2 regions of the Nocardia sp. NPDC056064 genome follow, and region 2 is predicted to be linked to the other one. Evidence: riboswitches for the same ligand, from Rfam matches in the RefSeq annotation. Region 2 holds a riboswitch; the other holds the start of a gene.

Region 1 (3,386 bases), 2.5 Mb from region 2:
CAGCCCTGCTCGGCCACGCGCATCGGCGAGGGCAGCACCTGCGGACGGATCCCGCTGCTGGTGACGTAGACCTGCCAGAGCACGACCAGCGCCGCCACCGTGAGCAGCGACGGCAGCGCCCACCGCAGACCCGCCCACGCGGACCGGGGCCGCGGCTTCGCGTGCGGGTCAGGCGGTGCCGAGGTACTCATCGGTGAAGTACGTCGACCAGTCCGGCTCGGTGGTCAGCGGCCTGCCGTCGGGACCGGTGAGCAGCCCGCTGCGGTAGAGGAACCCGGAATTGGCCGCCCACTGCTGCACGGTCTGCGTGCCGACCTTGCCGTCGGCGTCCTTCATGAACTGCTCGGCCAGCATGCGCTGGCTCTCGAAGACCAGTTTCTCGTCGGTGAACGCGCCGGGGTTGGCGTCCAGGAGATCCTGGGCGGCCTGGTCCGGGTTGTCGGCGGCGAACTGGTAGCCGCGCTGCAGTGCCTGCACGAACTTCGCGGCGCGCTCGGGATTCTCAGCCAGCCAGCCCTCGTTGGCGTCGATCACGATGGCGTAGGAATCCGGGAAACCGAAGTCGGTGTAGCGGAAGTACCGCATCGGGGTGCCGTGGTGTTCGGCCTCGATGCCCTCCCACGCCAGGTAGGAGACGGTGAAGTCGGCCTTGCCGGAGTAGACGGCCTCATACGCCGACGATCCCAGCGTCACCGAGGTGAAATCGCCGGTGCCACCGGCATTGCGGATGACCTGCTGCAGCGCCTCCCGCTCGCCCGGGTCACCGAACCCGGCGTAGGTCTTGCCGTCGAGATCCTTCGGGCTCGTCAGGTCGGCGCGGTCGGCGCGCACGCCGATTCCGGTGGCCCAGTGCTGCAGCGGCGCGAGCACCGAACGGACCTGCGCGCCCGAGGCGCGCGCGAAGGTCGACGAATTGTGGGTGCTGATGCCGAACTCCGCGTTCCCGGCGTCGATCACGGTGTCGACGGCGGTGTTGTTGTACGGCAGTACCTCCACGTCCAGGCCCGCGTCGGCGAAATAGCCGCGCTGCAAGGCCACATAGAGGCCGGTGTGGTTGGTGTTCGGTGTCCAGTCCAACGCGAAGCGGATGGTGTCGCCGGACCCGCCGCCCGATCCGCAGGCGGTGAGCACCGAGACGACGGCGACGGAGGCGAGCACGGCCGCGAGCGCGCGGCGCAGACGGGCGCTCATCCGGCGGGCCAGGGCTGCGGGTGCAGGGCGGTGTCCCAGAACAGCAGTTCGTAGCGCACCGCGAGGGTGAAGGCCGTGGCCATCGCCGCCCGCTCGCGCGGACCGGCCGACTCGGCCGCCGCGTCCACCAGCGCGCGGGCGGTGGCCGCGGACTGCTGGAACTCCTCGGCGCCGTAGGTGGTGACCCACTGCGCGTACGGATGCGCGGGATCGGCGGCGATCACCTGCGCGGCGCTCGCGGCCAGCTCCCGGCCCACCTCGGCGTAGATCCAGAAGCAGGGCAGGGCCGCCGCGGCGGCGACGGCGTAGGAGTCGGTCGCGGCGGTGGCGATCAGGAAGGAGACATAGGCCAGGCAGGTCGGCGTGTGCTCCGGTTCGCCCTCGCGCGGCGGCAGCACGCCGCCGGTGAGCAGCTGGTCGTGCATGGCCGATTCGACGGTGGCCGCGGTCGCCGAGGAGTTCGCCCAGAAGGCCGCGGTCTGCGGATCGGGCGACTTGGCCGCCAGCAGGGCCAGCGCCTTGGCGTAGCCGGTGAGGTACAGCGAATCCTGCTCGATGTAGACGCGGAAGGCGTCGAGCGGCAGGGTGCCGTCACCGAGACGGCGCAGGAATTCCAGATCGTCGATCGCGGTGCGCAGCGCTGTCGTCTGCTCCCAGAGCTCGTCGGTGAATCTCTGTGTGGTGGTGGTGTGGGCGCGCAACACCGTGACATCCCTTCGTCAGCATTACCTGAACAGGTTCCCGGGTCTGTTCTCAGCCTTGCGGTCGCAAAGCACCCCGTGTCAGAACTCGACCGACCCTAGCAGCGACCGCCGACAAGCGGGGAATGCCGTTCGGCGGCCGGTCACCGCGGCCGGGCCCGCGGGAATGGCAGTGCGTGCCAGATCACATTCGGTGCCAGGAGGAATGGCCCGGGCCGGCGCGGCGTGATAGGAGATTCGTCATGGCCAGACCCCCGGAGATCGAATCGGTACCCCGCCCGGCGCGGACGCACAGTCCGTCGGCGGACGGCGCCGAGCGCTCGGCGTACCGATTCGATCTGGACGGTCTGCGGGGTCTGGCGATCGCGTTGGTCGTGGTCTTCCACGTGTGGTTCGGGCGCGTGTCCGGCGGGGTCGACGTCTTCCTCGTGCTGTCGGGCTTCTTCTTCACCGGCATGGTGTTGCGCCGGGCGCAGTCCCCGGAACCGGGTTGGGCGACCGGGGTGCTGCGGCGCACGCTGCGCAGGCTCGTCCCGGCCATGGCGGTCGTGCTGGCCGCGGTCGTCGTCGCCACCGTGCTGGTGCTGCCGTACACGCAGTGGTCCACGGTGGCGGCGCAGGTGCTGGCCTCGCTGTTCTACTACCAGAACTGGCAGCTCGCGCTGACCTGGTCGGACTACCTGGCCGCCGATCCGTCGGTGAGCCCGCTGCAACACCTGTGGTCGATGGCGGTGCAGGGGCAGTTCTATCTGGCGATACTGCTCGTGATCGGGGCCGTCGGCTGGGTGTGCGCGCGGCTGTCGCGGCCGCATCGGGTCCGGCTCGTCGTCGGCGCGGTGGTGGTCGCGGGCGCGCTGTGCTCGTTCGTGTTCGCGGCCCACGGCATGACGACCAGGCAGGGCTGGAACTACTACGACACCGCCGCCCGCGGCTGGGAACTGCTGGCGGGGGCCGCGCTCGCGGTGCTGGCGCCGTCGCTGCCGCGGTCGCGGTTCGTGCGGTCGCTCGCGGCGTTCCTCGGTGTCGCCGGTGTGGTGCTGTGCGGGTGGATCGTGCTCGACGCCGCGAACCGGTTCCCCGGTCCGGCCGCGTTGCTGCCGGTGGGCGCGGCGGTGGCGGTCATCCTGTCCGCGTCGGGACTGCCGGTGCGGGACTGGCCCGCGGTCAATCAGCTGCTGGCCCACCCCGCCATGCGATGGCTCGGCGACATCGCCTACCCGCTGTACCTGTGGCACTGGCCGATCCTGATCTTCTTCCTCGCCGAGCGGGGACATCCGCGCGCCGGTCTCGTCGGCGGGGCCGCGGTGATCGGGGTGTCGGTGCTACTGGCCTGGCTCACCCACCGCTGGGTCGAGGAACCGCTGCGACAGCGTGGCGCGGTGCGCCCGGTCGGGGGCGCGCGACCACGCAGGCTGGTCACGGCCGGGGTGGGTGTGCTGCTGGTGGCCACGATCACGGCGGCGGCCGGGTGGCAGTACGCCGTGGTCCGGGTCA
Region 2 (3,386 bases):
AACTAGGTATCCGGCCCACCTCGGCGATGCCGCCGAACGGATCGACCGCCCCCTACGAAAGTCGATACGCGTGGGCCGGATACCGGGGGCTCAGACGACCGGCAGGTAGACCTTGTTGCCCTGGTCGGCGAACTCGGCCGACTTCTCGGCCATGCCCGCTTCGATGGCCGCCACATCGGTGAGGCCCTGCTTCTCGGCGTATTCGCGCACGTCGGCGGAGATGCGCATGGAGCAGAACTTGGGGCCGCACATGGAGCAGAAATGGGCGGTCTTGGCGGGCTCGGCGGGCAGCGTCTCGTCGTGGTATTCGCGGGCGGTGTCCGGGTCGAGCGAGAGCGCGAACTGGTCGTGCCAGCGGAATTCGAAACGGGCCTTGGACAATTCGTTGTCGCGGTCCTGGGCGTGCGGGTGGCCCTTGGCCAGGTCGGCGGCGTGGGCGGCGATCTTGTAGGTGATCACGCCGACCTTGACGTCGTCGCGGTTGGGCAGGCCCAGATGCTCCTTCGGGGTGACGTAGCAGAGCATGGCGGTGCCCGCCTGGGCGATGATCGCGGCGCCGATGGCCGAGGTGATGTGGTCGTAGGCGGGCGCGATATCGGTGGCCAGCGGGCCCAGGGTGTAGAACGGGGCCTCCTCACAGAGCTCTTCCTCGAGCCGCACGTTCTCCACGATCTTGTGCATGGGCACGTGGCCGGGGCCCTCGATCATCACCTGCACGCCATAGGATTTCGCGATCTTGGTGAGCTCGCCCAGGGTGCGCAGTTCGGCGAACTGGGCCTCGTCGTTGGCGTCGGCGATGGAGCCGGGACGCAGGCCGTCACCGAGGGAGAAGGTGACGTCGTAGCGCGCCAGGATCTCGCACAGTTCGCGGAAGTGCGTGTACAGGAACGATTCCTGGTGGTGGGCCAGACACCACGCGGCCATGATGGACCCGCCGCGCGAGACGATGCCGGTGACGCGCTTGGCCGTGAGCGGGATGTAGCGCAGCAGCACGCCCGCGTGCACGGTCATGTAGTCCACGCCCTGCTCACACTGCTCGATCACGGTGTCGCGGTACAACTCCCAGGTGAGCTTGGTGGGATCGCCGTTCACCTTCTCCAGCGCCTGGTAGATCGGCACGGTGCCGATCGGGACGGGGGAATTGCGCAGAATCCACTCGCGGGTCTCGTGGATGTTCTTGCCGGTGGACAGGTCCATGATGGTGTCGGCGCCCCAGCGCGAGGCCCACACCATCTTCTCGACTTCCTCGGCGATCGAGGACGACACCGCCGAGTTGCCGATATTGGCATTGATCTTGACCAGGAACTTCTTGCCGATGATGGTCGGCTCGAGCTCCGGGTGCCGGTGGTTGGCCGGGATCACCGCGCGACCGGCGGCGACCTCCTCGCGCACCAGTTCCGGCGCGACGCCCTCGCGGGCGGCGATGAAACGCATCTCCGGGGTGACGATGCCCTGGCGCGCCCAGTGCAGCTGGGTGGGTGGGCCGTCGACGGTGGGCCGGTCCCACTCGTCGCGCAGTTTCGGCAGACCGGCCTCGAGATCGATCACCGCCGTGTCGTCGGTGTACGGGCCGGAGGTGTCGAAGACGTCGAAGTGATCGCCGTTGGTGAGGTTGATCCGGCGCACCGGAATACGCAGGCCGTCGACCTCTTTGTAGTGCTTGACGCTGCCCTCGATCGGGCCGGTGGTGACAGACGTGGCTGTGCCCATGGTGGTTCCTCCCTACGCCGGCATTACCCGGTCAGGTTCATACGGTCGACAGCCCTGAACGCCCGAAAATGGGCTAGCCGTCCTCTCAGCCCGCTGGTGCGAGCCCCCGTGCTTGTTGGAGCGCTGGCGCGCTCGAGTTCGCGGCCCCTTATGTCCCGCCGATGGGAGGCCGTTGCTTGCTCCTTCGTCGCCTACGCAACGACCTCCCATCGGCGGGACGGCCGCGAACCGCCGCTGGCGCGGCGAGCCCCTCCTCGAGGTCGGGGCGTGCGTGGCGCTTAGCAGTGTAGGCGTGCGTTCCCGCTCGGCGCTAACGAGCGCCCACCTTTTCCAGCTGTGGTGCCGGAGCCGCGGGTTCCTCCGATTCGTCGAGCCCGAACCTGTTGTGCAGCCTGACCAGTGGCTTGGGTGCCCACCAGTTCCAGCGGCCCATCATCCGCATGAGCGCCGGGGCCAGCAGCCCCCGGATGACGGTCGCGTCGCTGATCACCGCCAGCGCGCAGCCCAGGCCGAACAGCTTCATCATCGACACCCCGGAGCTGGCCACACCCAGGAACACGATGCTCATCAGCAGCGCGGCGGCGGTGAAGATGCGGCCGGTGCGGGCCACGCCCATGGCGACGGCCTCGGTATTGCCCGCGGTGGTCTTGGGACCGGCCAGCCACTCCTCGCGGATGCGGGAGAGCAGGAACACCTCGTAGTCCATGGAGGCGCCGAAGGCGAGGCTGAACATCAGGATGGGCATGGCCAGGTTGAGGGTGCCGGTGGCGGTGAAGCCGAGCAGCCCGGCCAGGTTGCCCTCCTGGAAGATCCACACCATCGCGCCGAAGGTGGCCGCCAGCGAGAGCATGTTCAGCGCCAGCGCCTTCACCGGGAGCACCACGCTGCCGGTGAACAGGAACAGCAGGATGAGCGTGGTGATGGCGATCAGCGCGCCCGCCAGCGGCAGCTTGCCGGTGATCGCGGTGACGGAGTCCTGGTTGAGCGCGGCCGGGCCGGTCAGCAGGGCCTGCGACGGTGCCTCGACGGCGCGCAGGGCGTCGAGCTGGGCGGTGCCCGCGTCGGAGTACGGGTCGAGCCGGGTGCCCACCGAGAGATAGGCGCCCGCCTGCGGGTCCGACATCTCCGGCACGCCCGCGGCCACGCGCAGGCCGTTGCGGTACACGGCGGCGCTGCTGAGCACGGCCGGCACATCGGGCACCTTCGACAGCTCGCGGGCGTAGGCGTCCAGCTGCTCCGGGGTGCCGTGGAACTCCGGCAGCACGACGGTCGCGCTCGCGGCCATATCGGCGTCGAACTCGGTGCGCAGGATGTCACCGACCTGGCGGCTGGCCACGTCGGCGGGCAGCGCGCGGTCATCCGGATAGCCGAACTGCACACCCAGGAACGGCGAGCCGAGCAGCAGCAGGAACGCGGTGGTGGCCAGCGCGATCGGCAGCGGACGCTTCATCACCGCGACCACCAGGCGGTACCAGAAGGTCTGCCGCGGCTCCTTCTCCACGCGCGGCGGCCGCCGGAACAGCTTGCGCAGCGGGCCGCGCAGGTCACCGGCATTGATCCGGTCGCCGACCAGGATGAGCAGGGCGGGCAGCACGATCACGGCCGCCGCCGTGGCCGCCGCGACCACAGCGATGCCCGCGTAGGCGAAGGACTTGAAGAAGTACTGCGGGAACACC

What was found. A riboswitch is a leader RNA that binds a small molecule or an ion and turns the genes downstream of it on or off. The one in region 2 is predicted to bind thiamine pyrophosphate.
Region 1: another riboswitch for thiamine pyrophosphate. It lies ahead of ACFC06_RS04410 (TenA family protein); the one in region 2 lies ahead of thiC (phosphomethylpyrimidine synthase ThiC).

The regions. Positions count from the first base shown of each region.
Region 1 covers NZ_JBHJWO010000001.1:963,854-967,239, reverse strand. Annotated here, with positions in the region: gene ACFC06_RS04420 (ABC transporter permease) at 1-191, opposite strand, end outside; gene ACFC06_RS04415 (ABC transporter substrate-binding protein) at 169-1,191, opposite strand; gene ACFC06_RS04410 (TenA family protein) at 1,188-1,895, opposite strand; TPP riboswitch at 1,886-1,981, opposite strand; gene ACFC06_RS04405 (SGNH hydrolase domain-containing protein) at 2,135-3,386, shown strand, end outside.
Region 2 covers NZ_JBHJWO010000001.1:3,414,138-3,417,523, reverse strand. Annotated here, with positions in the region: gene thiC (phosphomethylpyrimidine synthase ThiC) at 91-1,710, opposite strand; TPP riboswitch at 1,706-1,830, opposite strand; gene ACFC06_RS15720 (MMPL family transporter) at 2,021-3,386, opposite strand, start outside.